3 regions of the Pseudomonas sp. MPC6 genome follow, and region 2 is predicted to be linked to each of the others. Evidence: predicted binding sites of a transcription regulator. Region 2 holds the regulator's gene; each other region holds the start of a gene.
What was found. The regulator sigma-54, encoded in region 2, starts transcription at its own class of promoters, with help from an activator protein. The targets are predictions, from matches to a motif close to ANTGGCATNNANNTTGCTNT.
Positions count from the first base shown of each region.

Region 1 (10,389 bases), 1.4 Mb from region 2:
AAGACCATTATTCTGGTCGACGCCATGGGCCAGACGGCCGGCACGCATGCCCGCGAACTGGTGAAAGCCGGCTTCACCGCCGCCAAGCTGTCCGGCGGTATTTCCAGCTGGAAAGGCGACAACTTGCCGCTGGTGAAGTGATATGAGCAACGTCGTCGTCTATTCCAGCGATTACTGCCCTTACTGCTCGCGAGCCAAGTACCTGCTCGAGAACAAAGGCGTGGCCTTCGAAGAGATCAAGGTCGATGGCAAGCCGCAGGTGCGCGCCGCCATGGCTCAGAAAGCGGGGCGTACCTCCGTGCCGCAGATCTGGATCGGCAGCACTCACGTTGGCGGTTGTGATGATTTGTTTGCCCTTGAACGCGCGGGCAAGCTCGACGCGATGCTCAAGGCCTGAATGCCTTCCCTATAAGACCCCTAGATCAGAAAGGATCTGAGATGACTGACCAACAGAACACTGCAGCTAGCGAAGAAGAAACCGCACCGCAATTCTCCTTGCAGCGCATCTACGTACGTGACTTGTCCTTCGAAGCCCCGAAAAGCCCGGCGATCTTCCGCCAGCAGTGGGAGCCGAGCGTCGGTCTGGATCTGAACACCCGTCAAAAGGCGCTGGAAGGCGATTTCCATGAGGTCGTGCTGACCCTGTCGGTTACCGTGAAGAACGGTGAAAACGGCGAAGTGGCGTTCATCGCTGAAGTGCAGCAGGCCGGGATCTTCCTGATCAAGAACCTGGACGATGCTTCGATGAGCCACACCCTGGGTGCGTTCTGCCCGAACATCCTGTTCCCGTACGCGCGCGAAACCCTGGACAGCCTGGTAACCCGCGGTTCGTTCCCGGCGCTGATGCTGGCTCCGGTGAACTTCGATGCGCTGTATGCACAAGAGCTGCAACGCATGCAGGCGGCTGGCGAGACTCCGACCGTTCAATAAGCGGTCTGAGCTGCATCAAAAAAAGCGCCGTTACAGGCGCTTTTTTCATGGCGTAAACGAAATCGAGTGACCCATGAAGATCTTTGTAGGAGCTGGCTTGCCAGCGAAAGCGGTGTAACTGCCAGCGTAGGTGTTGACTGTTACGGCCTCTTCGCTGGCAAGCCCGCTCCTACAAGGGGTGGTGTTACTTGAATCCGAGCTGGCGCCAGCCTTCGTAGACGGCAACCGCCACGGTGTTCGACAGGTTCAGGCTGCGGCAGCCTTCACGCATCGGCAGTCGCAGGCGTTGTTCGCCGGGCAGGGCATCGAGCACCTCCGCCGGCAGGCCACGGCTTTCCGGGCCGAACAGGAACGCGTCGCCCTCGGCGAAGCTGGCATCGTGGAACGGCCGCGAACCCTTGGTCGTGAAGGCGAACAGCCGTGGATGGCCAAGGCTCTCCAGGCAGCTGGCGAGGTCTGCGTGACGCTGCAGGGTGGCATACTCGTGGTAATCGAGGCCGGCCCGGCGCAGGCGCTTGTCGTCCATCTCGAAGCCCAGCGGCTCGATCAAATGCAGGTGGCAGCCGCTGTTGGCGCACAGCCTGATAACGTTGCCGGTATTCGGCGGAATTTCTGGTTGGAAAAGGATGACGTGAAACATGCACGGCTCCGAAGGTAAAGATGACCGGCATTCTACGCCGCCAGTGGACAAGCGATCGAAACTATTCCCGCGGGTGATGGCGTCGCTGGCGATTGTCGGGGTGATGGTGGGGCTGATGATCGGTCGCCTGACCACTCCCGACCCCAGCGAACTGCAGCAGGTCGAGGTGACGGGTGACGGGCTGGTGGTGTGGTTCAACAATGAACCCAGGAGCCATGGCGAATTCGTCGACGGCAGCCTTGCGCTGTTGTTCGAGGCCGCAGGCAAGGCACGGCAGGGTCAGCTCAAGCTCAACGACAAGCGCGTGAACTGGCGAGTGCGTTCGAGTGATGGGGGGTTGTTGCTGACAGTGGTGGCGGCCCGGCCGCTGCAGGGCGAGTGGGCCGGTAGCGAGGTCGATGACCGCTGGCGGCTGGAGATCCATCTCCGAGAGCAATAAAAGAGGGAATCCCCGGCCTGCCTGTACCAAGGTTCCCAAAACGGGAGGGCTCATCGCCAGTGCGATGTGAGCCCGGTGTAAAGAAGGAATCCCCGGCCTGCCTGTACCAAGGACCCCAAACTGGAAGGGCTCGTCGCTTGTGCGGTGTGAGCCCGGTGTAAAGAAGGAACCCCTGACCTGCCTGTATCAAGGGCCCCAAAACTGCGGGGCTCGTCGCTTGTGCGGTGTGAGCCCGGTGTAAAGAGGGGAATCCCCGGCCTGCCTGTACCAAGGTCCCCGAAACCGGTGAGTGAATCGAATCACTGAATGGACTATTGCAGGGGGCGTGCCAGGTTTTAACAAGTTGATACAGAAAGCCGCTTTGAAATGCTGAAAGCCCCGTAATTCGGGGCTTTCGTGTTTTTTCGATCGGGGTTCGATTGCGAAAGCAGGTGGGGTTTCAGATCAGTTGCCGTGCGCGATTGCGGTTCACGGTGCATTGCGGCGGTGCATTCGGGCCCCAAAAGCTTCGCGGGCAAGCCTCGCTCCTACAGGTCCCCGCGCCAATTTTTGAAATGGCGCAAATCCTGTAGGAGCGAGGCTTGCCCGCGAATGGATCTAGAGAGCGAGGAAGATCAAACGGTCTAATTAGCCCTCATCCCCCTCATCATCATCCCCGCCATCAACCTTCATCCCCAATTCCTTGATCTTGCGCGTCAGCGTATTACGCCCCCAACCCAGCAAGACGGCAGCATCACGGCGGCGGCCCGCAGTATGTTTGAGGGCGGTCTCGATCATGATCCGTTCGAAAGCCGGCACAGCGCTGTCGAGCAGATTCGACTGGCCACGGGCCAGTGCCTGGTCAGCCCACTGGCGCAGCGCTTGCTCCCAGTTGGTCACTGGCGCCGAATCCTGCGGCAGGTTCAACAGCTCCGGCGGCAGGTCACTGATGTGCACTTCGCGTCCTGAAGCCATCACTGTGATCCAGCGGCAGGTGTTTTCCAGCTGGCGCACGTTGCCGCCCCACGGCAGGTTCTTCAGGTATTCCTCGGTTTCGCTTTTCAGCAGCTTGGGCTCCACCGCCAGTTCTTGCGCGGCGCGGCTGAGGAAGTGCTTGGCCAGGGTCGGGATGTCTTCGCGACGGTCCGACAGCCGTGGGATATGAATGCGGATCACGTTCAGGCGGTGGAACAAGTCTTCGCGGAATTTCCCGGCGTGCACCAGGGTTTCCAGATTCTGGTGAGTCGCGGCGATGATTCGCACATCGACCTTCACCGGCACATGACCGCCGACGCGGTAAAACTCACCGTCCGCCAGCACCCGCAACAAGCGAGTCTGAGTGTCCGCTGGCATGTCGCCGATTTCATCGAGGAACAGCGTACCGCCGTCAGCTTGTTCAAAACGCCCGCGACGCAGGTTGGCCGCACCGGTGAACGCACCTTTCTCATGGCCGAACAGCTCGGACTCCATCAGGTCTTTCGGGATCGCTGCCATGTTCAGCGCGATGAACGGTGAAGATGCTCGTGGGCTGTGACGGTGCAGGGCGTGGGCCACCAGTTCTTTACCGGTACCGGATTCGCCATTGATCAGCACGGTGATATTGGAATGGCTCAAGCGCCCGATGGCGCGAAACACTTCCTGCATCGCCGGCGCTTCACCGATGATTTCCGGGGTGCGGGTCAGCGCGACCGGGACTTCCAGGCCTTGCTGTTCCTGGGCGTGCTGGTTGGCGCGCTTGACCAGGGAAACCGCTTCGTCGACATCGAACGGCTTGGGCAGGTATTCGAACGCGCCGCCCTGATAGGACGCGACAGCGCTGTCCAGGTCGGAGTGCGCAGTCATGATGATCACTGGCAGCCGTGGGTGTTGTTCGCGAATCCGCGCCAGAAGGTCCAGGCCGCTGGCGCCGGGCATGCGGATGTCGGAGATGATCACATCCGGCTGCTGGCGCGCCAGGCGGCTCATCACGCCATCGGCGCTGTCAAAGCTTTGCGTGGTCATGCCTTCTTGCTGCAGGGCTTTTTCCAGGACCCAACGGATAGAACGGTCGTCATCGACGATCCACACGGTTTCACTACGGCTCATGTCGATGTGGCTCCTTGTTCCAGTGGCAGAAAGATCGAGAAGGTGGTGTGGCCTGGATGGCTGTCACATTCGATCAGGCCCTGGTGCTGGCTGATGATGTTCTGGGTAATGGCCAGGCCCAGCCCGGTACCGTCCGGGCGGCCGCTGACCATGGGAAAGAAGATGGTTTCCTGCAGCTCCGCGGGAATGCCCGGACCGTTGTCGATGATTTCGATCTTGGTCACCAGGCGATGGCGCACGTGGCCGATGGTGAACTGGCGCATGGCGCGGGTGCGCAAACTGATGCGGCCCAGGCGCAGCTCGTTCTGGGTGCTGATGGCCTGCATCGCGTTGCGCACGATGTTCAGCACGGCTTGGATCATTTGTTCGCGGTCGATCAACACGTCGGGAATGCTGGGGTCGTAGTCGCGCACCAAAGTGATGCAGCCCTGGCTTTCAGCCTCGACCAGTTGGCCGACGCGCTCGAGCACTTCATGAATATTGCACATGGCCAGGGACGGCAGTTTGTTGGAGCCGAGCATGCGATCGACCAGGTTACGCAGGCGGTCGGCTTCTTCGATGATGACGTTGGTGTAGTCACGCAAGCTTTCCTCCGGCAATTCCCGGGCGAGCAATTGCGCCGCGCCGCGAATCCCGCCCAGCGGATTCTTGATTTCGTGAGCGAGGCCGCGCACCAGCATCTTGCTGGTTTCCTGCTTCGACAGCTGCGCCTCTTCCTTGGTGATCCGCAACAGACGGTCCCGGGGGTGGACTTCCAGCAGCAGCATGGTGGCGCCGTTGGCCAGGATCGGTGTCACCGCGTAATCCACGGTGAGGGTCTGGCCGGTGAGGGCGGTGAGCATCGCTTCACGCTTGGTGAACGGGTGCGCCTGCTCGACCGCCTGGCGCAGGGAATTCAGCGCTTCGGGGGATTCGGTGAACAATTCGCTGATGAACTGCCCATGGCTGCGCTGACCGCTGATGGCCAGGAGCATCTCCGCCGCCGGGTTCATGTACTCAAGACGCAGTTGGGCATCGAGCAGGATGGTGGCGGTGGTCAGGTTGTCGAGTAGCAAACGGTGTAGTGCGTCGCTTATGGTCATCAGGACCTCTTTTGGAGCGGAGCGTGCGCAAGAAACAAGCGTTGGTACAAGGAAAATGCAAAAACCAAACCAAGGCTCCGAAAAGAAGCGTTTGAGGCCTGAAACAGACGTTTGACGCTCGCTTGCGTGGCGTTCTGCCAGCTTTGACGGGTATTTTCGAACCAAAATGGGGTGGCGAGTGGGTATGGGGCAGCTTGTCGCCCCAATATAGTGCGCAAAGCTGGGCGAGGTTAGAAGAAAGGCAGGAAGGAATTTTTTTCTTCTTCGGGTTTGTCCTTGGGTGGACATTCCGGTCGTTGGCCGTAGTCAGCGAGCGCACAGGGTTTGACCTGGCGTTTCTGCGCGAGGGATATGCGCAGCATGTGGAATGGCTGATTGGCCGTGCGTTCGACGGTGCGGCCCTGTTCGTCGAGGATCTCCACGGACAGGTGATGACTGCCGCGGTCGACGTTGCTCAGGGGAAAGACCGGGCTGGGGCCGGGTTCGGCAACGGGCGCGCCGTCCAGCAGCAGGCGGAAGCGGTGACCGCGTTGCAGGCCGGGCTCGCTGGTGACGCTGACGATCAGTTCGCCGGCGCTGCTGCGGACAGTGGCGTCGGGCTCCGGGACCAGCACTCGCAGCATGTCGTAGTGCAAAGGTGCCTTGGCTTCGGTCTTTTTACCTGCAGCGACGGGGGTTGCGGCGGTCGGGTGGGCTGACATGCGATTACTCGGGGCAATCGGCACTCGCTTGGCGTTGCCTGCGCCTGGCCGGTCGGTGAAGACCCGATTGCCCTGGGCGTCGATGTAGGTGAACACGTCGGCCGCTACGGGCAGGGCGATCCAGCATGCGATCAACAGCCAGCGCCTCACGGCTTATGCACCCGTTGTACGGTGAAGGTCACGCTCCGGCTCTGCTGGACGATGTTTTCCCCGTCGATGACCTGCACCGCGAGGCTGTGCAAGCCGCGATCAATGTTCACCAGCTGCAGGATCGGCACATTGCTGGGTTGGCCGTAGGGTTGGTCGTCCAGCAACAGCCTGAACAAATGCGGACCTTGCAGGCGTGGCTTGATCAATACGTTGACGGTGAAGGTGCCGTTGTTTGCGCGCAGGGCTTCGGTGGTCGGCAGGCCGGTCAACTCCAGCACCTCGTAGGTACTGCGAGGCTGCTCGCGGCTGGCGGCGTCGGCAGGTGGCGCGGGTGCGCTTGGCGTCAGCGGCTCGACACTGTTGAGCGGCGGCAGCTCGACCGGCTGCGCCTTCACGCCGTCGGGCGGTTGGTTGCTGTAGGCAGTGTTGCCGTTGGCGTCAGTGTACTTATAGATCTGCGCTGCGGCGGGCAGGGCGATCAGCAACAGGATGAATGGAGGACAACGACGCATAAAGGCGACCAGAAACGAAAGCGTTGGGGTGCAGCATAGGTCAGGGGTGGTGGTTGACCCAAGTTGTAAGCATTTTGGAATGTATTCATATCTCCCAAAACACTGCAGTTCCCTGTGGGAGCGGGCTTGCCCGCGAAGGCGCCGGCACATCCAACATCAATGTGTCAGATAGTCCGCTTTCGCGGGCAAGCCCGCTCCCACAGGGGTTCTTCGTCGATCGTGGAATCGTGGGCATAAAAAAGGCCTCCCGAAGGAGGCCTCTCTTTTGTCACGCCGCGTGTCGCAGCGCTACCGGATCAGCAGCTGTAGTACAGCTCGTATTCCAGTGGGTGTACGAAGGTACGTACCTTGATTTCTTCTTCGCTTTTCAGGGCGATGTAAGCGTCGATGAAGTCGTCGCTGAAAACGCCGCCTTTGGTCAGGAACGCACGACCTTTGTCCAGCTCTTCCAGGGCTTCTTTCAGGCTGCCGCAAACTTGTGGGATCTCTTTCGCCTCTTCAGGCGGCAGGTCATACAGGTTTTTGTCAGCAGCGTCGCCAGGGTGAGTCTTGTTCTGGATGCCGTCCAGGCCGGCCATTACCAGGGCAGCGAAGGCCAGGTACGGGTTGGCTGCCGGATCCGGGAAGCGAGCTTCGATACGGCGAGCGCGAGGGCTGGACACGTATGGAATACGGATCGAAGCCGAACGGTTGCGAGCCGAGTAGGCCAGCATCACTGGCGCTTCGAAACCTGGGACCAGACGCTTGTAGGAGTTGGTCGACGGGTTGGTGAAGCCGTTCAGGGCCTTACCGTGCTTGATGATGCCGCCGATGAAGTACAGGGCGGTGTCGGACAGGCCGGCATAACCTTCGCCAGCGAAGGTGTTCTTGCCATCTTTGGCGATGGACAGGTGAACGTGCATACCCGAACCGTTATCGCCGTACAGTGGCTTAGGCATGAAGGTCGCGGTGCGGCCGTATGCGTCGGCAACGTTGTGTACGCAGTACTTCAGGGTCTGAACTTCGTCAGCCTTGGCTACCAGGGTGTTGAACTTCACACCGATTTCGTTCTGGCCGGCAGTCGCCACTTCGTGGTGGTGAACTTCGATGACCAGGCCCATTTCTTCCATGGCGTTGCACATGGAGGTACGGATTTCGTGGTCGTGGTCGAATGGCGGAACAGGGAAATAGCCGCCTTTGACGCCTGGACGGTGGCCGCGGTTGCCGCCTTCCACGTCCTGGTCGGACATCCACGAACCTTGTTCGGAGTAGATTTTGAACATGGAGCCGGAGATATCGGACTTGAACTTCACTTCGTCGAAGATGAAGAATTCAGGCTCTGGACCAACGAATACGGTGTCGCCGATACCGGTCGACTTCAGGTATTCCTCGGCACGCTTGGCGATCGCACGTGGGTCACGGTCGTAGCCTTGCATGGTCGAAGGCTCGATCACGTCGCAGACCAGGATCAGGGTCGGCTCTTCGGTGAAAGGGTCGAGAACGGCAGTGCTGTCGTCCGGCATCAGGATCATGTCGGAGGCTTCGATGCCTTTCCAGCCAGCGATGGAGGAACCGTCGAACATTTTGCCTTCTTCGAAGAAAGCGTCATCCAGCGCGTCGCGAGCCGGCATGGTCACGTGGTGCTGAGTGCCTTTGGTGTCCGTGAAGCGCAGATCAATCCACTTGACGTCATGATCTTTGATGAGTTGAACCGACTTCGACATAGTGTCCTCCGGGTGGATTCGGGCTTGGGTAGTGGATGCCCTTGGAATGTGGGTGATGCCGGCGCGAATACTCTGCCAAGGCAACCTGCCTCACAAGGGAGCAAATTGCATGCCAGTGCCCCATCATGGTTTTTTTGCCCCAATATCACGCTTATAAAGGCTTGATCAGTCAGAAAGAACAAATTCACGCCCTGTAATGTGGCGCCAAATTCAATAAATGACCTGTTTTGGTGCGCGACAAACCTTCTGTAGATTAACTGGTTAAACCTTGAGCAATTTCCGCTATAATCCGCGCCCCCCTTTTTCGGCTGGCCCAGCGCGCGCTGTTTTCATGAAACTAATCGTAAAAGTCTTTCCCGAGATCACCATCAAGAGCCGCCCGGTACGGATGCGTTTCATCCGCCAGTTGGCCAAAAACATCCGTACCGTGCTCCGCGACCTGGACCCGGCTGTGGTGGTGAACGGTGTGTGGGACAATCTCGAGCTGGAAACCCGCGTCAGCGAGCCCAAGGCCCTGAAGGAGATGACCGAGCGCCTGAGCTGCATGCCGGGTATCGCGCATTTCCTGCAGGTCGACGAATACCCGTTGGGCGATTTCGACGACATCGTTGCCAAGTGCAAGCAGCACTTCGGCGAGGCGCTGGCCGGGAAAATCTTTTCGGTGCGCTGCAAGCGGGCCGGCAAGCATGAATTCAGCTCGATGGACGTCGAGAAATACGTCGGCAGCCAACTGCGTCGTCAGTGCGGCGCCGCCGGAATCTCGCTGAAAGAGCCGGAAATCGAAGTCCGCATCGAAATTCGCGACAAACGGTTGTTCGTGATCCACAACCAGCACAACAGCATCGGCGGTTATCCGCTGGGTGCCCTGGAACAGACGCTTGTACTGATGTCCGGCGGCTTCGATTCCACCGTTGCCGCCTACCAGATCATGCGCCGTGGGCTGATGAGCCATTTCTGCTTCTTCAATCTGGGCGGGCGTGCCCATGAACTGGGCGTCATGGAGGTCGCGCATTTCATCTGGAAGAAGTACGGAAGCTCCCAACGCGTGTTATTTGTCAGTGTGCCGTTCGAGGAAGTACTGGGAGAAATTCTCGGGAAAGTCGATAACAGTCATATGGGCGTAGTTTTGAAGCGTATGATGTTGCGCGCTGCTTCCCGTATTGCCGATCGGCTGGAAATCGAAGCGCTGGTCACCGGTGAAGCGATTTCCCAGGTGTCGAGCCAGACGCTGCCGAACCTGTCCGTGATCGACTGCGTGACCGACAAGCTGGTCTTGCGCCCGCTGATCGCCAGTCACAAGCAGGACATCATCGACCTGGCTAACGAAATCGGTACCGCCGACTTCGCCAAGCACATGCCGGAATATTGCGGGGTCATCTCGGTGAACCCCAAGACCCACGCCAAGCGTCCACGCGTGGAGTACGAAGAACAGCAGTTCGACATGGCAGTCCTTGAGCGTGCGCTCGAGAACGCCAAGCTGGTGCCGATCGATCGAGTGATCGACGAATTGGGCCAGGATTTGCAGATCGAAGAAGTCAGCGAAGCACTGGCCGGTCAGATCATCATCGACATCCGTCATCCGGATGCCGCTGAAGACGAGCCGATGGAACTCGCTGGCATTGAGGTACAGACGATGCCGTTTTATGCATTGAACGCTCGTTTCAAGGAACTGGACCCTACTCGCCAGTACCTGCTGTATTGCGACAAAGGCGTGATGAGTCGCCTGCATGCCCACCATTTGCTCAGTGAGGGGCATGCCAATGTGCGCGTTTATCGACCGAGCTAAGAGCCCGGGGCTGTATGCCTGTGGCCTGCGTCACCGGCCCCCCGACTCTGCCGTCAAGCTGTAACGGCAAGGCCTGACTCTACTGTAAATCGCTGCCAAGACTTGTCAGCACACCGAATCCTCTGATCGAGATACACAAGTGATCGAAAATCTACGCAACATCGCCATCATTGCTCACGTTGACCATGGTAAAACCACCCTGGTAGACAAACTCTTGCGTCAATCCGGCACCCTGGAGCGCAACGAGCTCAACGACGAGCGCGTGATGGACTCCAACGACCAGGAGAAAGAGCGCGGTATTACCATTCTGGCGAAAAACACCGCCATCAACTGGAACGGCTACCACATCAACATCGTGGACACCCCGGGCCACGCCGACTTC
Region 1 covers NZ_CP034783.1:453,642-464,030, forward strand. Annotated here, with positions in the region: gene ELQ88_RS04090 (rhodanese-like domain-containing protein) at 1-141, shown strand, start outside; gene grxC (glutaredoxin 3) at 143-397, shown strand; gene secB (protein-export chaperone SecB) at 439-930, shown strand; gene ELQ88_RS04105 (tRNA (cytidine(34)-2'-O)-methyltransferase) at 1,115-1,570, opposite strand; gene ELQ88_RS04110 (hypothetical protein) at 1,569-2,009, shown strand; gene ntrC (nitrogen regulation protein NR(I)) at 2,637-4,073, opposite strand; gene glnL (nitrogen regulation protein NR(II)) at 4,070-5,155, opposite strand; gene ELQ88_RS04125 (DUF4124 domain-containing protein) at 5,386-6,006, opposite strand; gene ELQ88_RS04130 (DUF4124 domain-containing protein) at 6,003-6,518, opposite strand; gene glnA (glutamate--ammonia ligase) at 6,815-8,221, opposite strand; gene thiI (tRNA uracil 4-sulfurtransferase ThiI) at 8,553-10,007, shown strand; gene typA (translational GTPase TypA) at 10,147-10,389, shown strand, end outside.
Region 1: a site for sigma-54 is predicted at 8,319-8,338, ahead of glnA (glutamate--ammonia ligase). Genes of this name have one in related genera too.

Region 2 (10,389 bases):
ATCCGGCGGAAATCATCGCCTCGGTGAAACGCGGCATTTACTGCGCGAACCTCGGCGGTGGTCAGGTGGACATCACCAGCGGCAAGTTCGTGTTCTCCACCAGCGAGGCGTACCTGATCGAAGACGGCAAGATTACCGCCCCGGTCAAAGGCGCGACGTTGATCGGCAATGGGCCGGAAGCCATGAGCAAAGTGTCGATGGTCGGTAACGACCTGGCGCTGGACAGCGGCGTGGGGACGTGTGGCAAGGATGGGCAGTCGGTGCCGGTGGGTGTCGGCCAGCCAACGCTGAAAATCGATGCGATCACTGTGGGTGGCACAGGATCGTAAGGGGCTCTGAAAACGTGAAGCTTCGGGTGAGTTGCGAGGCAACCCACCCGATTCGGGACTCAGCGCAAACCGCGTTGAGTCTCGTCCAGCTCACGGATGTACTTGAAGATCTTACGGCTCGAGGCCGGTGGCTTGTTGGTCGCCAGTTCGTGCTGGGCCTGACGGATCAGGGAGCGCAATTGCTGACGATCAGCCTCCGGGTAGTCGAGCACGAACTTCTCCAGGACGCCGTCGTCGCCTGCGATCAAGCGATCGCGCCAGCGTTCCAGGCCATGGAAACGTTCGTTGTACTGCCGGGTGGAGGCATCGAGTTGATCGAGCAGAGTCAGAATGGCGTCAGTGTCCTGATCGCGCATCAGCTTGCCGATGAACATGAGGTGCCGTTTACGCGCGATATTCGCGGTGTGCTTGGGCGCATCGGCCAGGGCCCGGCGCATGGCGTCGGTCAATGGCAGTTTTGCCAGCAAGTCAGGCTTGAGCGTTGTAAGGCGTTCGCCGAGGCCAACCAGAGCATGCAGCTCGCGTTTGACCTGGGATTTGCTTTTTTCTCCCGTATCGAGGGAGTCGTCGTAAGAATCAACCATGGTGGCCGTCCGCAAAGAAACGCCGCCATGATAACCAGTCGGGGGCCGCTTGTCCGGCCCGGTCGCTCGAAGGCCTTACCGAAAGCAGAATTTGAGTGGAGAACAGCATGAGTGCAGTTGAAAGCGTCGGCCCACAAGCGTTGCCGGCACTGCAAGAACAAGTCGAGCAGATCATCGCTGAAGCCAAGCGCCAGGGCGCCAGTGCCTGTGAAGTGGCGGTGTCCCTGGAGCAGGGGCTGTCCACGACCGTGCGCCAGCGTGAAGTCGAAACCGTCGAATTCAACCGCGACCAGGGTTTTGGCATCACGCTGTATGTCGGCCAGCGCAAAGGTTCGGCGAGTACTTCGGCCAGTGGCCCCGAGGCGATTCGCGAGACCGTCGCTGCCGCGCTGGCCATCGCCAAGCACACCTCGGAAGACGAAGCCGCAGGCCTGGCCGATGCCGCGCTGATGGCCAAGGATCTGCACGATTTCGACCTGTTCCACCAGTGGGACATCACCCCGGAACAAGCCATCGAGATGGCTTTGACCTGTGAAGCGGCGGCGTTTGCCGCCGACAGCCGGATCAAGAACGCCGATGGCACCAGCCTCAGTACCCACCAGGGTTGCCGCGTTTACGGCAATAGCCATGGGTTTGTCGGTGGCTACGCATCGACTCGCCACAGTCTGAGCTGCGTCATGATCGCCGAGGCCGACGGCCAGATGCAGCGCGATTACTGGTACGACGTGAACCGTCAGGGCAACCTGCTGGCCGACCCGGTGAGCATTGGCCAGCATGCCGCGCAACGGGCGGCCAGCCGTCTGGGCGCGCGTCCGGTGCCGACCTGCGAAGTGCCGGTGCTGTTTTCCGCGGAACTGGCCGGTGGTCTGTTCGGCAGTTTCCTCTCGGCAATTTCCGGCGGCAGCCTGTACCGCAAATCGTCCTTCCTCGAGGGCACGCTGGGGCAGAAACTGTTCCCGGAATGGCTGACCATCGATGAGCGTCCGCATTTGATGCGCGCACTGGGCAGCGCGGCGTTCGATGGTGATGGCCTGGCGACCTATGCCAAACCGTTCGTCGAAAAAGGCGAGCTGGTGTCCTACATCCTCGGCACCTATTCCGGTCGCAAACTCGGCATGCCGAGCACCGCCAACGCCGGCGGCGTGCACAACCTGTTCGTCACCCACGGCGACGAAGACCAGGCTGCCCTGCTGCGGCGCATGGGGCGCGGCCTGCTGGTGACCGAACTGATGGGCCAGGGCCTGAACATGGTCACCGGCGATTACTCCCGTGGAGCGGCGGGTTACTGGGTCGAAAACGGCGAAATCCAGTTTGCGGTCCAGGAAGTGACCATCGCCGGCAACATGCGCGACATGTTCAAGCAGATCGTCGCGGTGGGCAATGATCTGGAACTGCGCAGCAACATTCGCACCGGGTCGGTGTTGATCGAGAAGATGATGGTGGCGGGTAGCTAACCCCCGACCGTTACACAAAAAAGGCGCGCTTCCCGATTGGGTGGCGCGCCTTTTTTATGCGTCTGGCGCGGTCCCCTGCAGGAGCTGGCTTGCCAGCGAAAGCGGTATGCCAGTCAACAAAGATGTCGAATGTCACACCGCCATCGCGAGCAAGCTCGCTCCCGCAGTTTAAGATCTTGCCTGCATCATCGGGGTTGTTTTGCTTCTCATTATCATATAATAATAAATCTCATTACCGAATGAGCCCGGATTATGAGTTCTGCCTTGCACGAGCAGCCCTACCTCGAAAACTGGCGCTGGATGAGCCGCCAGATCCGTTGCGCGATGGACCCCGACGAACCGCGCCTGATCGACCATTACCTGGCCGAAGGCCGGTATCTGGCATGTTGCACGGCAACTTCGCCCTGGACCATCGCCGAAACTTCTTTCCGTTTATTGCTCGATACCGCCGCCGACGTCGCGCTGCCGTGGCACTGGCGGACCTATTGCCTGGATCGGGCCTGGCGTCCGCTGCGCGAACTGGAACGCCTCTCTCTGTGCAAGTGCCGCCTCAAGCGCTGGCAGAGCTACACCTGGCAACTGGCGACCTGCGAGTTGCATCCCTCGATTCCTCTTATTGAACTGGTGCAAGGATTTTCAGATGACCAAGACACGTATTGAGCGCGACAGCATGGGCGAGCTGCAGGTCCCGGTAGACGCGCTTTACGGCGCGCAGACCCAACGCGCGGTGGATAACTTCCCGATCAGCGGCAAACCGATGCCCGTGCAATTCATCCGCGCGTTGATCCTGGCCAAGGCCGCCGCCGCCCGGGCCAACGTCGAGCTCAAGCAAATCAGCGAAGCCCAGGGCCAAGCCATTGTCGATGCGGCCCAAGGCCTGCTCGAGGCTGACTTCATGCAGCACTTCCCGGTGGACATCTTCCAGACCGGCTCCGGCACCAGTTCCAACATGAACGCCAACGAAGTGATCGCCACCCTGGCCAGCCGTCTGCTCGGCGAGCCGGTGAACCCTAACGATCACGTCAACTGCGGGCAGAGCAGCAACGACATTATCCCGACCACCATCCATGTCAGCGCTGCGTTGGCGTTGCATGAGCAATTGCTCCCCGCGCTGCTGCATCTGGTGCAAGTGATCGAGCGCAAGGCCGAGGCCGTTCATCACCACGTCAAGACCGGGCGCACGCACTTGATGGACGCCATGCCGGTGCGCATGAGCCAGGTGCTCAATGGTTGGGCGCAACAGCTCAAGGCTAACATCGGTCATTTGCAGGATCTGCTGCCGAGCCTGCAAGCCCTGGCTCAGGGCGGCACGGCGGTGGGCACCGGGATCAACGCACACCCCGAGTTTGCGGGGCGTTTCAGTCAGCAACTGACCCGGCTGACCCAGGTGCAGTTCACGCCGGGCAAAGACCTGTTTGCGCTGATCGGTTCCCAGGACACTGCGGTTGCGGTGTCCGGGCAGCTTAAAGCCACGGCGGTCTCGTTGATGAAAATCGCCAATGACCTGCGCTGGATGAACTCCGGCCCCCTGGCCGGCCTCGGTGAAATCGAGCTCGAAGCCTTGCAACCGGGTTCTTCGATCATGCCGGGCAAGGTCAATCCGGTGATTCCGGAAGCCACGGCGATGGTCGCGGCTCAAGTGATCGGCAACGACACGGTGATCACCATCGCCGGCCAGTCGGGCAATTTCGAACTGAACGTGATGTTGCCGATCATCGCCCAGAACCTGTTGAGCAGCATCGAGTTGTTGGCCAACTCCAGCCGTCTGCTGGGGGACAAGGCCATCGCCAGCTTCAAGGTCAACGAAGCCCGGCTCAAGGAAGCGCTGTCGCGCAACCCGATTCTGGTCACTGCACTCAACCCGATCATGGGTTACCAAAAAGCCGCTGAAATCGCCAAGAAGGCCTATCAGCAGGGTCGTCCGGTGATCGATGTCGCCCTGGAACACACCGACCTCACACGCGACCAGCTTGAGGTGTTGCTTGACCCGGAAAAACTCACCGCAGGCGGCGTGTAATCACTGTTAACGCTTTGGAGCCCACCATGGAGCACTGGAAACGCACGATCGAAAGAGCCAATCGCTGTTTCATGCTGGGCGAACTGGTCGATGCCCGCGAGGCTTACTTGCAGGCATTGGCCCTGGCCCAGGGCAGACCACGCAGGACCCGCGCCTGGCGCCGGCCTTGCGTGAAGCGGCATGGCGTCAGAGCAGCAAGACCTACGTCGAGCTGCTGAGTTTCATCAGCGAGCACGGCGAGTACCCGCGCAGCCATCGTTTACTGGACATGGATGTCGCCTCACCTGCACCTCTTCATCATGGAGTCCATTGAACATGGCTTTTACCCTGCCTGCCTTGCCCTACGCCTACGATGCCCTGGAACCGCACATCGATGCGCAGACCATGGAAATCCATTACACCAAGCACCACCAGACCTACATCAACAACCTCAATGCCGCGGTGGAAGGCACCGAGTATGCCGAGTGGCCGGTGGAGAAACTGGTGGCAAGCATCCAGCAACTGCCGGAAACACTGCGCGCGGCGGTGATCAATCAGGGCGGCGGCCACGCCAATCATTCACTGTTCTGGGAAGTGATGGCGCCTCATGGCGGCGGTCATCCCGACGGTGCGCTGGCCAAGGCGATCGATGAGCAACCGGGTGGCCTGGACACGTTCAAGGAGGCCTTCACCAAGGCCGCGCTGACCCGGTTCGGCAGCGGCTGGGCATGGCTCAGTGTCACGCCGCAAAAGACGTTGATCGTTGAAAGCAGCGGCAATCAGGACAGCCCGTTGATGAGCGGCAATACGCCAATTCTCGGCCTTGATGTCTGGGAGCACGCTTATTACCTGCGGTATCAGAACCGCCGTCCGGAATACATCAATGCGTTCTACAACGTGATCAATTGGCCACAAGTCAGCGCGCGCTATCAGGCAGCGCTGGCTTGAGTTTTCTATAAAAACCATCCAAGGCTGATTATGGGCACTGAAACACTGGCGATCGGAAGTGGACGAATGTTTCGTTACGCGTTGGGATCGCTGTTGCTGCTGGCGCGGGCATGACGTTATTGGTCGTCCATGGGCTGGCGTGGCTGGACCTGGAGCCGAAACTGTTACGCGCATTGCAAGGCGGGGCGATCTGCGCGCTGGGTACGGCGTTGGGCGCGGTGCCGGTGTTGGTGATTCGGCAGATGCCCCAGGCGGTCAGCGATACGCTGCTGGGCTTCGGCGCCGGGGTGATGCTCGTGGGGACCGTTGAACATCCGGTGATTCCCCCGCGAATCTGGCTGTTTGTGTTTGCCATCATCGCTCACAACATACCGGAAGGCATGGCAGTGGGCGTCTCGGCCGGCGGCGGGATGCCGGATGCCGACAGTTTGGCCATGGGCATCGCCTTGCAGGATGTGCCGGAAGGGCTGGTGATTGCGTTGGTCCTGGCCGGGGCAGGGATGTCGCGGGTCAAGGCATTCCTGATCGGTGCGGCGTCAGGATTGGTCGAGCCGGTCTTCGCGCTGTTATGCGCCTGGCTGGTCAGCCTGGCCGAGATGTTGCTGCCATTGGGGTTGGCGTTGGCGGCGGGGGCCATGCTGTTGGTGGTTACCCATGAAGTAATTCCGGAGTCGCGCCGGCATGGTCACGATAAGCTGGCCAGCCTGGGGTTGCTGGTCGGGTTTTGTTTGATGATGGTGATGGATACGGCGTTGGCGTGAAGAAAGTTTAAGATCAAAAGATCGCAGCCTCGTTGCACTCGACAGCTCCTACAGGTGCAACGAGGCTGCGATCTGTTGACGTTTACTCGCCTTCATCGAAGTAGTTGTTGATCAACGCCACCAGCGCATCCAGCGCTTCCTGTTCCTGCTCGCCTTCCGTGCTCAGATGAATTTTCGTGCCCTTGCCAGCCGCGAGCATCATCATCGCCATGATGCTTTTGCCATCGACCGTAGATTCCGGCGTACGTCCTACCCTGATCGAGCAATCCTTGAACTGACCGGCGACGCCGACAAATTTTGCAGACGCACGGGCGTGCAGGCCCAGCTTGTTGATGATTTCGATTTCCAGAGCAGGCATCGCGATGTGAATCCTTTAGCTGAGGTCGCGGTGGCGGACCTGGACGTTCTTCAGGGTTTTTTGCAGGGCCTGACCCAGACGTTCGGTCAGGTAGACGGAGCGGTGATGCCCGCCGGTGCAGCCAATGGCGATGGTGACATAAGCGCGATTGCTGGCCGCAAAGCGGGGCAGCCACTTGAGCAGGTAGGTAGAAATGTCCTGGAACATTTCTTCGACGTCCGGCTGTGCCGCCAGGTAGTCGGCGACCGGCTTATCGAGCCCGGACTGTTCACGCAACTCCGGCTTCCAGTAGGGGTTCGGCAGGCAACGCACGTCGAACACCAGGTCGGCGTCCACCGGCATGCCGCGCTTGAAGCCGAAGGATTCCACCAGGAACGCCGTACCGGGTTCCGGTTGATTCAGCAGGCGCAGCTTGATGGTATCGCGCAACTGATACAGGTTCAGGTTGGTGGTGTTGACCTTGAGATCGGCGAGGTCGGCGATCGGCCCGAGCAGGGTGGTTTCATCGCTGATCGCTTCCGCCAGTGAGCGGTTGGCGTTGCTCAGGGGGTGACGCCGGCGGGTCTCCGAAAAACGTTTGAGCAAGGTTTCTTCGTCGGCGTCCAGGTACAGGACATCGCACTGGATATGCCGGCTGCGGACTTCTTCCAGCAGCTCGGGGAAGCGCGACAGGTGGCTCGGCAAGTTGCGCGCGTCGATCGACACGGCAACCAGCGGCTGGGCCAGTTCGGTGTGGATCAGTGCACGTTCGGCCAGTTCCGGCAAAAGCCCGGCAGGCAGGTTGTCGATGCAGTAAAAGCCGTTGTCCTCGAGAACATCGAGCGCGGTACTTTTACCTGAGCCGGAACGGCCACTGACGATGATCAAGCGCATGATTACTGACCGTTTTGCTCGTCCAGGACAACCTGATACAAGGCTTCATTGCTCGGGGCGCTGCGCAGCTTTTCGCGTACTTCCTTGCGATCGAGCATGCTGGCGATCTGCCGCAGCAGCTCCAGGTGCGCATCGGTGGCGGCTTGCGGGACCAGCAGTACGAACAGCAGGTCGACCGGGGCACCGTCGATGGCGTCGAAATCGATGGGTGCGTCCAGATGCATCAAGGCACTGACGGGTGCGGTACAGCCCTTGAGGCGACAGTGGGGGATGGCGATGCCGTTGCCAAAACCGGTCGAGCCGAGTTTTTCACGGGCAATCAGAGCCTCGAAGACATCTTGCATCTCCAGATCCGGGACTTCTTTATGGATGAGGTTGGCAATTTGCTCGAGGGCTTTCTTTTTACTGCCGCCCGGCACGTTCACGAGGGAACGGCCGGGGGTCAGGATGCTTTCAAGTCGGATCATGGGTTGGGAGTGTTAACGACCGGTCGCGCCCTGGAGGAGGCTTTGGGTCTTTTCCTTATGCTTTTTGAGTTGTTTATCCAGCTTGTCGGTCAATGCGTCGATCGCCGCGTACATATCGGTATGTTCCGCGTTGGCGACCACTTCATTGCCGGGAATATGCAGCGTGGCTTCGATTTTCTGCTTCAGCTTTTCGACCGTCATCGTGACCTGCACGTTGGTGATCTTGTCGAAATGCCTCTCCAATCGTTCGAGCTTTTCGCCGATGTAGGTGCGAAGAGGTTCGGTCACTTCCAGTTGGTGTCCACTGATGTTGACTTGCATACAGCTTCTCCTTCGTTGCCAGTGCATAAAGCGGCAGGCAGAAATGCCTGCCACTGGAACGCTGTGGCGTGGCTCTACATCAACCGCTTGCGTTCGCTCGAAGGCGCGATCCCGAGGGATTCGCGGTACTTGGCGACGGTGCGGCGAGCCACCTGAATGCCTTGTGCCTCCAGTAAACCAGCGATCTTGCTGTCACTCAACGGCTTTTTCTGATTTTCCGCTGCAACCAGTTTTTTGATGATCGCGCGGATCGCCGTGGACGAGCATTCACCGCCTTCCGAGGTGCTGACGTGGCTGGAAAAAAAGTATTTCAGTTCATAGATGCCCCGGGGGGTATGCATGAATTTCTGCGTAGTCACCCGGGAAATCGTCGACTCGTGCATGCCCACCGCCTCGGCAATGTCATGCAGCACCAACGGTTTCATGGCTTCGTCGCCGTACTCCAGGAAGCCGCGCTGATGCTCGACGATCTGGGTGGCCACTTTCATCAGGGTTTCGTTGCGGCTCTGTAGGCTCTTGATGAACCAGCGGGCCTCTTGCAACTGATTGCGCATGAAGGTGTTGTCGGCACTGGTGTCGGCGCGGCGCACGAAACCGGCGTATTGGGCGTTGACCCGCAGCCGCGGCACCGATTCCTGGTTCAGCTCCACCAGCCAGCGCTCGTTGTCCTTGCGCACGATGACATCGGGGACGACGTATTCGGCTTCGCTGGACTCGATCTGCGAGCCAGGCCGCGGGTTGAGGCTCTGCACCAGTTCGATCACCTGGCGCAGTTCATCTTCCTTGAGCTTCATGCGGCGCATCAGCTGGCTGTAGTCGCGGCTGCCAAGCAGGTCGATGTAATCGCTGACCAGACGCTTGGCCTCGGCCAGCCACGGGGTCTTGGCGGGCAATTGGCGCAATTGCAGCAACAGGCATTCGCCCAGGTTGCGGGCGGCGATGCCGGCGGGTTCGAATTGCTGGATGCGATGCAGGACGGCTTCTATTTCGTCCAGTTCGATGTCCAGTTCCGGGTCGAAGGCTTCGAGAATTTCCTCGAGGGTTTCGTCCAGGTAACCCTGATTGTTGATGCAGTCGATCAGGGTCACGGCAATCAGGCGATCGGTGTCGGACATCGGTGCCAGGTTCAGTTGCCACAGCAGATGGCTTTGCAGGCTTTCACCGGCCGATGTACGGGTGGTGAAGTCCCACTCGTCGTCATCGTTGCTCGGCAGGCTGCTGGCGCTGGTCTGGTAAACGTCCTCCCACGCGGTATCGACGGGCAGTTCGTTGGGAATGCGCTCGTTCCAGTCACCTTCCTCGAGGTTATCCACCGTCGGGGCGGTTTCCTGGTAGGAGGGTTCCGACACGTCGGCATTGGGGAGCTGTTCGGCTTTGTCGGCCAAGGGGTCGGCGTTATCGAAGTCGTCGCCTTCTTCCTGGCGTTCGAGCATCGGATTGGACTCCAGGGCCTCCTGGATTTCCTGTTGCAGGTCCAGGGTCGACAATTGGAGCAGGCGGATGGCCTGTTGCAGCTGCGGTGTCATCGTCAGCTGCTGGCCCATTCTCAAGACTAGCGATGGTTTCATGGCAGGGGCTTAACACCTTATTCGCCGGCGCACATGCGCCATCCACTACAGGGCGCCGGAGCGCCAAACATAAGCAAATTATATGCCCGAAACTTTAGCGTTTGCCTAGAGCGCTGTAACAATAAAAAAGTGTTGATTTTTTATCGAGACAAGCGCTTGAGCGGCAAGGCGGACACCTCAACGCTACAGGCGGAACTCATGGCCCAGATACACTTCCTTGACCAGTTCGTTGGCCAGGATGGTGGCAGAGTCGCCTTCGGCGATCAGTTGCCCATCGTTGACGATGTAAGCGGTTTCGCAGATATCCAGGGTTTCGCGGACGTTGTGGTCCGTGATCAGCACGCCAATGCCCTTGGCCTTGAGGTGGTGGATGATCTGTTTGATGTCGCCCACCGAAATCGGGTCCACGCCGGCGAAAGGTTCGTCGAGGAGGATGAATTTCGGGTTGGTGGCCAGTGCCCGGGCGATTTCCACGCGGCGGCGTTCACCACCGGACAGGCTCATGCCGAGGTTGTCGCGGATGTGGTGGATGTGGAATTCCTGCAGCAGGCTTTCCAGCTCCTTGCGGCGACCGGCCTTGTCGAGTTCCTTGCGGGTCTCGAGGATCGCCAGGATGTTATCGGCTACCGAGAGTTTGCGGAAGATCGACGCTTCCTGCGGCAGATAGCCGATACCGGCTTTCGCGCGACCGTGCATCGGCTGGTGGCTGACGTCAAGGTCGTCGATCAGG
Region 2 covers NZ_CP034783.1:5,938,336-5,948,724, reverse strand. Annotated here, with positions in the region: gene tldD (metalloprotease TldD) at 1-329, shown strand, start outside; gene yjgA (ribosome biogenesis factor YjgA) at 389-913, opposite strand; gene pmbA (metalloprotease PmbA) at 1,021-2,367, shown strand; gene ELQ88_RS29715 (FagA protein) at 2,620-3,027, shown strand; gene ELQ88_RS29710 (class II fumarate hydratase) at 3,008-4,384, shown strand; partial or broken gene ELQ88_RS29705 (hypothetical protein) at 4,411-4,697, shown strand; gene ELQ88_RS29700 (superoxide dismutase) at 4,700-5,311, shown strand; partial or broken gene ELQ88_RS29695 (ZIP family metal transporter) at 5,342-6,072, shown strand; gene ELQ88_RS29690 (HPr family phosphocarrier protein) at 6,155-6,430, opposite strand; gene rapZ (RNase adapter RapZ) at 6,446-7,303, opposite strand; gene ptsN (PTS IIA-like nitrogen regulatory protein PtsN) at 7,306-7,770, opposite strand; gene raiA (ribosome-associated translation inhibitor RaiA) at 7,783-8,091, opposite strand; gene ELQ88_RS29670 (RNA polymerase factor sigma-54) at 8,166-9,659, opposite strand; gene lptB (LPS export ABC transporter ATP-binding protein) at 9,843-10,389, opposite strand, start outside.

Region 3 (10,389 bases), 740 kb from region 2:
CGCGCTCCTCGCAAAGTCTGTTGATAGATCTGGGTAGATCCGCGCTTTTAAAAAGCCTGGGAAGGATACAGGAGTCGAAATGACAAATAGAGTTTTAAATCCATTTGTTTCGACGGATGGGGTTGTATAGACAAACCTGTTGCGGTTACGCGATCCCCTGTAGGAGATGGCTTGCCAGCGAAGGCGGCGTGTCAGTCGATACATGTATTGGCTGATATACCGTCTTCGCTGGCAAGCCAGCTCCTACAGGGGGGTGGCGTGTCAGTCGATGGGTGTGTTGGCTGACACGCCGCCTTCGCTGGCAAGCCAGCTCCTACACGGGGGGCAGATGGTTATTTGCAGACGTCGGCAATCGCCTCGGCCAGCAGATCCAGGCGCGTCGCATCTATCCCCGCCACGTTCGCCCGGCCAGTGCCGACCATGTACACGCTGTGCTGATCACGCAGTTTTTTAACCTGCTCCGGCGTCAACCCGGTGTAGGAAAACATTCCGCGCTGCACGCCAATATGCGCAAAGCGCTCGCGCAATCCGTGCGGCTCCAGGGCTTCCACCAGGCCGCTGCGCAGCTGGGCGATACGCAGGCGCATCGTCTCCACTTCATCGGCCCAGAGACTTTTCAGCTGCGGATCGCCGAGGATGGTCGCCACGACAGCGGCGCCGTGATCCGGCGGCGTCGACCACAGGTTGCGGGCGATGTTCGCCAGTTGGCTGCGGATGTCCACCAGCTTGTCGGCGGTCTTGGCGCAGACAATCAACGCGCCGGTACGGTCGCGGTACAAGCCGAAGTTCTTCGAGCAGGAACTGGTGATCAGCACTTCCGGCAACTCGGCGGCGAACAGCCGGGTCGACCAGGCATCCTGTTCCAGGCCATCGCCGAAGCCCTGGTAGGCAAAGTCAATCAGGGGCAGCAGGTCGCGGCTGCGCACGACCTTCAATAACCGGCGCCAGTCGTCATGGGACAGGTCGAACCCGGTCGGATTGTGGCAGCAGGCGTGCAGCAGCACGACATCACCCTTTGGCGCTGCTTCGAGTGCCGCCAGCATCGCGTCGACGTCGAGACGGTTGTCGCTGCCCACGTAAGGGTAGTGACTGACCTTGACCCCCGCCGCGGCGAAGATGGTTTCATGAATCGGCCAGGTCGGGTTGCTCAACCACACGCCACGGCCCGGCAGGCACTGCGCGATGAAGTCGGCGCTCAGGCGCAATGCGCCGGTGCCGCCCGGCGTCTGCGTCACGCCGGCCCGTTGTTCGGCGATCAGCGCAGAGTCGGCACCCAGTACCAGCTCATTGATGACTTTGCCGAACGCCGGTTCGCCGTGGCCGCCGATGTAGGTCTTGGTGGCCTGACGATCCACCAGCTGCGCCTCGGCGAGCTTCACCGCCTGAGGGATCGAGGTCAGGCCCTGGGCATCTTTGTAGACGCCCACGCCGAGGTCGAATTTGCGCGGGTTCGGGTCCTGCGCATAGGCCTCCATCAGGCCGAGGATCGGGTCGCCGGGGACTCGGCCTATGGCGTCGAAATGCATTATTTGCGGCCCTCGGCGTCCTTGGCCACGTCGTCGGTGCGCGCGGCCATGATGAAATCGTTGCGGTGCAGGCCCTTGATGGAATGGCTCCACCAGGTCACGGTGACTTTGCCCCACTCGGTCAGCAGGCCCGGGTGGTGACCTTCGGCCTCGGAGATTTCACCGACGGCGTTGGTGAACGCCAGGGCGTGCTTGAAATTCTTGAACAGGAACACTTTTTCCAGCTGCATCACGCCGTCGCGAACTTCGATGTTCCAGTCGGGGATCTGCTTGAGCAGCACCGGCAGTTCTTCGTCGCTGACCTGAGGGGCGCCGGCTTGGCAGGCTTCGCAGTGGGCTTGGTTCAATGTGGACATGATGAATTCCTGAAATCGAATTATTGGAAATCGGCCGTCAGTGCTCCCACGCTAAACCAAAGCGTCGGTTCCCGACAGGCTCACTTGATTCTAAAAGCTGCGGATCACGCAGCTTTGGGCGGAAATTTGGGGGTGTGCAAGCCCAGCTGCATGCCTTGCTTGACCATGCTCATGATGTCTTCATGGGCCACATCGAACAGGCGCTTGAGGTTCGGCAGGACAAAGTACAGCGGCTGCAGGATGTCGATGCGATACGGCGTGCGCATGCATTCCAGCGGGTCGAACGTGTGGTGTTCAGGTTCGTTCGACAGGCAGTACACCGTTTCCTTAGGCGAGGACAGGATGCCGCCGCCGTAGATGCGCAGGCCTTGCGGCGTATCGACCAGGCCAAACTCGATGGTCATCCAGTACAGGCGCGCCAGGTACACGCGCTCTTCCTTGGTCGCCTGCAGGCCGAGTTTGCCGTAGGTGTGGGTGAATTCGGCGAACCAGGGGTTAGTCAGCAGCGGGCAGTGACCGAAGATCTCGTGGAAAATGTCCGGCTCTTGCAGGTAATCCAGCTCTTCGCGGGTACGAATAAAGGTCGCCACCGGAAACTGCTTGTTGGCGAGCAATTCAAAAAAGGTCTGGAAGGGGATCAGTGCAGGCACCCGGGCGACTTGCCAGCCGGTGGTTTCAGCGAGCACCTTGTTGATCTCGCCCAGTTGCGGAATGCGGTCGTGGGGCAGACCGAGTTTTTCGATACCGTCCAGGTATTCCTGGCACGCACGCCCTTCGATCACTTTCAGTTGGCGAGTGATCAGCGTGTTCCACACCGCGTGTTCTTCGGCGGGGTAGTCGATAAAACCTTGCGCATCGGGCTCGCGAGCCACGTAGTGCGTCTGCTTCATGCTGCTCTCCTGCTAGGGGATTTCGTTCTTGTTATGTCCTGCTATGGACTTAGAAATACCCCAAGGCGTTCGGCGTTGCAGCAGGTGGTTTGCAGCGGGCGCAGGAAAAAACCACGGTTTTCGTAAAGTATTCGTTACGGTTTGCCGGGTGCCGCGCAAGTATTGAGATCTGCGGGCTTGAAATGGCTTCCAGGTGTCACATAATCTTGACGACTATCTGAGCGCCTCAGCAGAAAAATACACTCAAAGGCATTGGCACATCTGTAGGAGCTGGCTTGCCAGCGAAAGCGGTGTGTCATTCGATACATGTATTGGCTGACACACCGCCTTCGCTGGCAAGCCAGCTCCTACAGGTGTGCACGGGCATCAACTCATTCACCGAATTTTCGGGCCTTTATATGCGTATCAAAGTCCACTGCCAGAACCGCATCGGCATTCTGCGCGACATTCTCAACCTGCTGGTGGAGTACGGGATCAACGTCGCTCGCGGCGAGGTCGGCGGTGAGCATGGCAATGCCATCTACCTGCATTGCCCGAACCTGATCAACATTCAGTTCCAGGCACTGCGGCCGAAATTCGAATCGATTGCCGGGGTCTTCGGGGTCAAGCGTGTAGGGCTGATGCCCAGCGAGCGTCGGCACATGGAGCTCAATGCCTTGCTCGGCGCGCTGGAGTTTCCGGTGCTGTCGATCGACATGGGCGGCTCGATCGTGGCGGCCAACCGCGCGGCGGCGCAGTTGCTCGGGGTGCGCGTCGATGAGGTGCCGGGGATCCCGTTGTCGCGCTACGCCGAGGATTTCGACTTGCCGGAACTGGTGCGCGCCAACAAGTCGCGGATCAACGGGCTGCGGGTCAAGGTCAAGGGCGACGTGTTTCTCGCCGACATTGCGCCGTTGCAATCGGAGCATGACGACAGCGAAGCCATGGCCGGCGCGGTGCTGACCCTGCATCGCGCGGATCGGGTGGGGGAGCGCATTTATAACGTGCGCAAGCAGGAACTGCGCGGTTTCGACAGCATCTTCCAGAGTTCGAAAGTGATGGCCGCCGTGGTGCGCGAAGCTCGGCGCATGGCGCCGCTGGATGCGCCGCTCTTGATCGAAGGCGAAACCGGCACCGGCAAGGAGTTGCTGGCGCGCGCCTGCCACCTGGCGAGCCCCCGTGGCCAGTCTCCGCTGATGGCGCTCAACTGCGCCGGGCTGCCGGAATCCATGGCCGAGACCGAGTTGTTCGGCTACGGCCCCGGGGCCTTCGAAGGGGCGCGGGCCGAAGGCAAGCTCGGGCTGCTGGAGCTGACGGCGGGCGGTACGCTGTTTCTCGATGGCGTCGGCGAAATGAGCCCGCGGCTGCAGGTGAAATTGCTGCGCTTCCTGCAGGACGGATGCTTTCGTCGCGTCGGCAGTGATGAAGAGGTTTACCTGGATGTGCGCGTGATCTGCGCGACCCAGGTCGACCTGTCCGAGCTGTGCGCACGGGGGGAGTTTCGCCAGGATCTGTATCACCGCCTGAACGTGTTGTCGTTGCACATCCCGCCGTTGCGCGAGTGCCTGGACGGGTTGACGCCGCTGGTGGAGCACTTCCTCGATCAGGCCAGCCGGCAGATCGGTTGCCCGCTGCCGAAACTGGCGCCGGCGGCGATGGAGCGGCTCAGCCACTACCATTGGCCGGGCAATGTCCGGCAACTGGAGAACGTGTTGTTCCAGGCGGTTTCGTTGTGCGAGGGCGGGACGGTCAAGGCCGAGCACATTCGACTGCCGGATTATGGGGTGCGTCAGCCCCTTGGCGATTTCTCGCTGGAGGGCGGGCTGGACGAGATTGTCGGGCGCTTCGAAAAGGCGGTGCTGGAGCGGCTGTATTCCGAGCATCCGAGCAGTCGGCAACTGGGGAAGCGGTTGGGGGTTTCGCATACCACCATTGCCAACAAGTTGCGTGAGTACGAGGTGGGCAAGACGGAGTCATAGCGGGCACTTGCGGTGTTTGTTCCGGCCTCTTCGCGAGCAAGCCCGCTCCCACATTTGATCGCGTTTTTCCTGGAGGAACCCGGTCAAATGTGGGAGCGGGCTTGCTCGCGAAGGCGGTGGCGGCCATTACCCGAGACCAATCCTTGCCGCCTGACGGCATGACACCGCCGGTTTTTCGTCTCCAACCCATTCCCCCAATCCCCTCTGAACCCCTCAACCCCCTTGTTTGCCGGCCCCTGCACCGCCAGAAAAAAGTTGGTCTGCAAATTGCTTATGGCTCAGCAGTACAGCACTGGGCGGCAAACGTCCGGCAGGCAGAGGAAAGAGTGTGGACAAGTACCTTTATGTGGCAATGACCGGCGCCAGCCAGAATGCACTGGCGCAGAAGGCTCATGCGAACAACCTGGCGAACATCTCCACCAACGGCTTCCAGAAAGACCTGGAGCAGGCGCGTTCGATGCCGGTGTTCGGTGACGGCTTTGCGGCGCGGGCGTTTGCCCTGACCGAGCGCCCGGCCACCGACTTTTCCCCTGGTGCGCTGGTAGAAACCGGCCGCGACCTCGATGTCGCCGTGCAAGGCAACGGCTGGATTGCGGTGCAGAACCCCAACGGCGGCGAAAGCTACGTGCGCACCGGCAGCCTGAACGTCGACGCCCTCGGCGTGTTGCGGGCCGGCAACGGCATGCCGGTGCTGGGCAATGGCGGGCCGATTGCCGTGCCGCCCGAGCAGCAGATCGAAGTGGGCGAGGACGGCAGCATCAGCATTCGGGCGATGGGCGAGGGCCCGCGGGTGATGGCGCAAGTCGACCGGATCAAACTGGTCAACCCGGACTTCAAGAACATGACCAAGGGCCTGGACGGTTCGATCCACACCAAGGACGGCCAGCCGGCGCAGGCCGATGCCAACGTCAAGCTGGTGTCCGGCTTCCTCGAGTCGAGCAACGTCAATGCCGTGGAAGAGATGACCTCGGTGCTGGCCCTGGCCAAGCAGTTCGAACTGCACGTCAAGATGATGAACACCGCCAAAGAAGACGACCAGGCCATGGCTCGGGTCTTGCAGATCTAATAATCATCAGAACGTCGCGCCGTAAAACAGGCGCACGAGGAGAATCGAATGCTTCCGGCTCTATGGGTTGCCAAAACAGGCCTGTCCGCCCAGGACACCAACCTGACGACCATTTCCAACAACCTGGCCAACGTCTCGACCACGGGTTTCAAACGTGACCGCGCCGAGTTCCAGGACTTGCTCTACCAGATCAAGCGCCAGCCAGGCGCCCAGTCGACCCAGGACAGCGAACTGCCGTCGGGTCTGCAAGTGGGCACCGGTGTGCGCATCGTCGGCACCCAGAAAAACTTCACCGCCGGCAGCCTGCAGACCACCGAGCAACCGTTGGACATGGCCATCGACGGCCGCGGTTTCTTCCAGATCCTGCAGCCGGACGGCACCACGTCCTACACCCGTGACGGTACCTTCCACCTCGACTCCAACGGCCAGATCGTCAACGCCAGCGGCTTCGCCCTGGAACCGGCCATCGTCATCCCGAACGACGCCCAGACCTTCACGGTCGGTCGCGACGGCACCGTGTCCATCACCGTGGCCGGCAACCCGGCCGCCCAGGTGATCGGCAACCTGCAAACCGCCGACTTCATCAACCCGGCCGGCCTGCAGGCAGTGGGCAACAACCTGTTCCTGGAAACCGCCGCCAGCGGCGCGCCGCAAGTCGGCACCCCGGGCCTGGCGGGTTTCGGCACCACGCTGCAGAACACCCTGGAAACCTCCAACGTCAGCACCGTTGAAGAGATGGTCAACATGATCACCACTCAACGCGCCTACGAGATGAACTCCAAGGTGATTTCCACCGCCGACCAGATGCTCTCGTTCGTCACGCAGAATCTGTAATCAAGTCCATGGGGCGGCCACGTGGTCGCCAGCAACACCGTGAGGTAGGGTCATGAATCGCTTTGTATCTGTCCTGGCACTGAGTGGGATCACCGCGCTCGCGGGTTGTGTCGCCCCACCGCCCAAGCCCAATGACCCTTACTACGCCCCGGTGTTGCCGCGCACGCCACTGCCGGCGGCGGCCAACAACGGCTCGATCTACCAGGCCGGTTTCGAACAGAACCTGTACAGCGACCGCAAGGCGTTCCGGGTCGGTGACATCATCACCATCACCCTGAACGAGCGCACCCAGGCCAGCAAGAACGCCAATTCGCAAACCGCCAAGAACAGCAAGACCGACATCGGCCTGAGCTCGTTTTTCGGCGGCGGCCTGAGCACCAACGATCCAGTGGGCAGCGGTAACCTGAGCCTGGACGTCGGTTACGCCGGCGACCGCGCGACCAAGGGCGACAGCAAGTCCGGCCAGAGCAACAGCCTGACCGGTTCGATCACGGTGACCGTCGCCGACGTCTTGCCCAACGGCATCATCGCCGTGCGCGGCGAGAAGTGGCTGACCCTCAACACCGGCGACGAGCTGGTGCGGATTGCCGGCCTGGTGCGCGCCGATGACATCGCCACCGACAACACCGTGTCCTCGACCCGGGTCGCCGACGCACGCATCACCTATTCGGGCACCGGTGCCTTTGCCGACGCGAGTCAGCCAGGCTGGTTCGACCGTTTCTTCCTCAGCCCGCTGTTCCCTTTCTAGGTGGCCACGTTGAATTTGAGAAGTCTCATCGTTGCGGCCTTGATGGTGTGTGCAGCGTCCAGCGTCCAGGCCGAGCGCCTGAAGGACATCGCGAGCATTTCCGGGGTGCGCTCCAACCAATTGATCGGCTACGGCCTGGTGGTCGGGCTTAACGGCACCGGCGACCAGACGACCCAGACCCCGTTCACCCTGCAGACCTTCAACAACATGCTCTCGCAGTTCGGCATCAAGGTGCCGCCGGGTTCGGGCAACGTGCAATTGAAAAACGTCGCGGCCGTGTCGATCAGTGCCGACCTGCCGGCGTTCGCCAAGCCGGGTCAGCAGATCGACATTACCGTGTCCTCCATCGGCAACTCCAAGAGCCTGCGCGGCGGCACCTTGCTGCTGACCCCGCTCAAGGGGATCGACGGCAACGTCTACGCCATCGCCCAGGGCAACCTGGTGGTCGGCGGCTTCGATGCCGAAGGTCGCGATGGCTCCAAGATCACCGTCAACGTGCCCTCGGCCGGGCGCATCCCCGGTGGGGCCTCGGTCGAGCGTTCGGTGCCGAGCGGGTTCAACCAGGGCAACAGCCTGACCCTGAACCTCAACCGTTCGGACTTCACCACCGCCAAGCGCATCGTCGACAAGATCAACGACCTGCTCGGCCCCGGCGTCGCCCAGGCCATCGACGGCGGCTCGATTCGGGTCAGCGCGCCGCTCGATCCCAGCCAGCGCGTCGACTACCTGTCGATCCTCGAAAACCTCGAAGTCGATCCGGGCCAGGCGGTGGCGAAAGTCATCATCAACTCGCGCACCGGCACCATCGTGATCGGCCAGAACGTCAAGGTATCGCCGGCCGCCGTGACCCACGGCAGCCTGACGGTGACCATCACCGAAGACCCGATCGTCAGCCAGCCCGGCCCGCTGTCCAACGGGCAGACGGCAGTCGTGCCGCGCTCGCGGGTCAACGCCCAGCAGGAAGCCAAGCCGATGTTCAAGTTCGGCCCGGGCACCACCCTCGACGAAATCGTGCGGGCGGTGAACCAGGTCGGCGCCGCGCCGGGTGACTTGATGGCCATCCTCGAAGCGCTGAAACAGGCCGGCGCCTTGCAAGCCGACTTGATCGTGATCTGAGGATGACGACCATGGACATGCGCAAGGGCGGAGTGGGGGTCAGCAGCAGCGACTCGGGGTCCTATTCGGACCTCAATCGCCTCAACCAGCTCAAGGTCGGCGACAAGAACAGCGACGGCAACCTGCGCAAGGTCGCGCAGGAATTCGAGTCGCTGTTCCTCGGCGAAATGCTCAAATCCATGCGCTCGGCCACCGACGCGCTGGGCCAGGACAACCCGCTCAACACCCCGGCGGCCAAGCAGTACCAGGAAATGTACGACCAGCAGCTCGCCGTCTCCATGTCCCGCGAAGGCGGCGGCATCGGCCTGGCGGACGTGTTGATGCGGCAGATGGCGAAGAACAAACCGCTGGCGCCGGGCGAGGCCGCTGCCGCGTCCGCCGCCAAGCAGGCAGCCGCGAAAGCCGCGGTGGAAACACCGATCGCCGCCGGCACGACCGCCACCCACGGCCCCTTGTCGCGCCTCAATGGCGAGCGACCGCTGTGGGCTTCGCGCTCGGTACAGTCGACCGCGAGCGCGGGCGAGGGCGCGCATCACAACGACATGGCCCTGATCAACCAGCGACGCCTGGCCCTGCCACCAAAACTGGCCGACCGCTTGCTCGCCGGGCTGGTACCGTCGGCATCGACCAAGACAGCGACCACGGCGCCGTCCGCCACCACGGCGCTGAACCAGGTCCAGCTGCCGCCAAGCACTCCAACCGGCGCCGGCCCCCTGTACAACGGCGACTGGCTGACCGCACAAACCGATACCGCCGCCAGCGGGCGCCTGCAGATCCAGGGTCGTGCCATGGCGCAAATCCCCCTGGCCCCGGCGAAAAAAGCCTTCAGCTCCGCCGACGACTTCGTCAGCACCATGCTGCCCATGGCCAAGGAAGCCGCCGACCGCATCGGCGTCGATCCGCGTTACCTGGTGGCCCAGGCCGCCCTGGAAACCGGTTGGGGCAAATCGGTCATGCGCGCCCAGGACGGCAGCAGCAGCCACAACCTGTTCGGCATCAAGGCCGGCAGCAGCTGGCAGGGCGACTCGGCGCGGGCGATCACCAGCGAATTCAGAAATGGCGCAATGGTCAAGGAAACGGCGCAGTTCCGTTCCTACGCCTCGTACAAGGACAGCTTCCATGACCTGGTGACCTTGCTGCAATCGAACAATCGTTATCAAGACGTGGTGAAATCCGCCGATAACCCGGAACAATTTGTGCGCGAGTTGCAGAAGGCCGGTTACGCCACCGACCCGGACTACGCCAGCAAGATTTCGCAGATAGCCAGGCAGATGACCAGTTACCAGAACTACGCTGCGGCGGGCGTTTCCACCACGCCTTTATAGGCATAAGGGTCTGAATCATGAGTTTGCTCAATATCGGGATGTCGGGGCTGGCTGCAGGCCATTCTTCGTTGCTGACGACTGGCAATAACATTGCCAACGTCGACACCGCCGGGTATTCACGCCAGCAAACTGTGCAGAGCAGCAAAGGCTCCAATCAGTACGGCAATGTATTCATCGGCTCCGGTACGACGTTGTCTGACGTACGTCGGGTCTACAACAGTTACCTCGGCGCGCAGTTGCAGACCACCACTTCGCTAAATAGCGATGCACAGGCTTATCTGGGCCAGGCAACCCAGGTGGACAAGCTGCTGTCCGATGGCAGCACTGGCATCACCAAGTCGCTGCAATCGTTCTTCGCGTCCTTGCAGACGCTGTCCGGCAACGCCAACGACACCGCCGCGCGCCAAGCGCTGTTGACCAACGCGCAGGGGTTGAGCAGCCGCTTCAATGCCATCTCGCAGCAACTGAGTCAGCAGGGCTCGTACATCAACGATCAGTTGGGTGCGATGGCCGAACAGGTCAACAAGCTGGCTGCTACCGTTGCCTCCTACAACAAGAAAATCAGCGAAG
Region 3 covers NZ_CP034783.1:5,200,170-5,210,558, reverse strand. Annotated here, with positions in the region: gene ELQ88_RS26055 (amino acid aminotransferase) at 333-1,526, opposite strand; gene ELQ88_RS26050 (4a-hydroxytetrahydrobiopterin dehydratase) at 1,526-1,882, opposite strand; gene phhA (phenylalanine 4-monooxygenase) at 1,987-2,772, opposite strand; gene ELQ88_RS26040 (sigma-54-dependent transcriptional regulator) at 3,171-4,730, shown strand; gene ELQ88_RS26035 (flagellar basal body rod protein FlgF) at 5,059-5,796, shown strand; gene flgG (flagellar basal-body rod protein FlgG) at 5,845-6,630, shown strand; gene flgH (flagellar basal body L-ring protein FlgH) at 6,683-7,378, shown strand; gene ELQ88_RS26020 (flagellar basal body P-ring protein FlgI) at 7,421-8,494, shown strand; gene flgJ (flagellar assembly peptidoglycan hydrolase FlgJ) at 8,506-9,819, shown strand; gene flgK (flagellar hook-associated protein FlgK) at 9,837-10,389, shown strand, end outside.
Region 3: a site for sigma-54 is predicted at 4,985-5,004, ahead of ELQ88_RS26035 (flagellar basal body rod protein FlgF). Genes of this name have one in related genera too.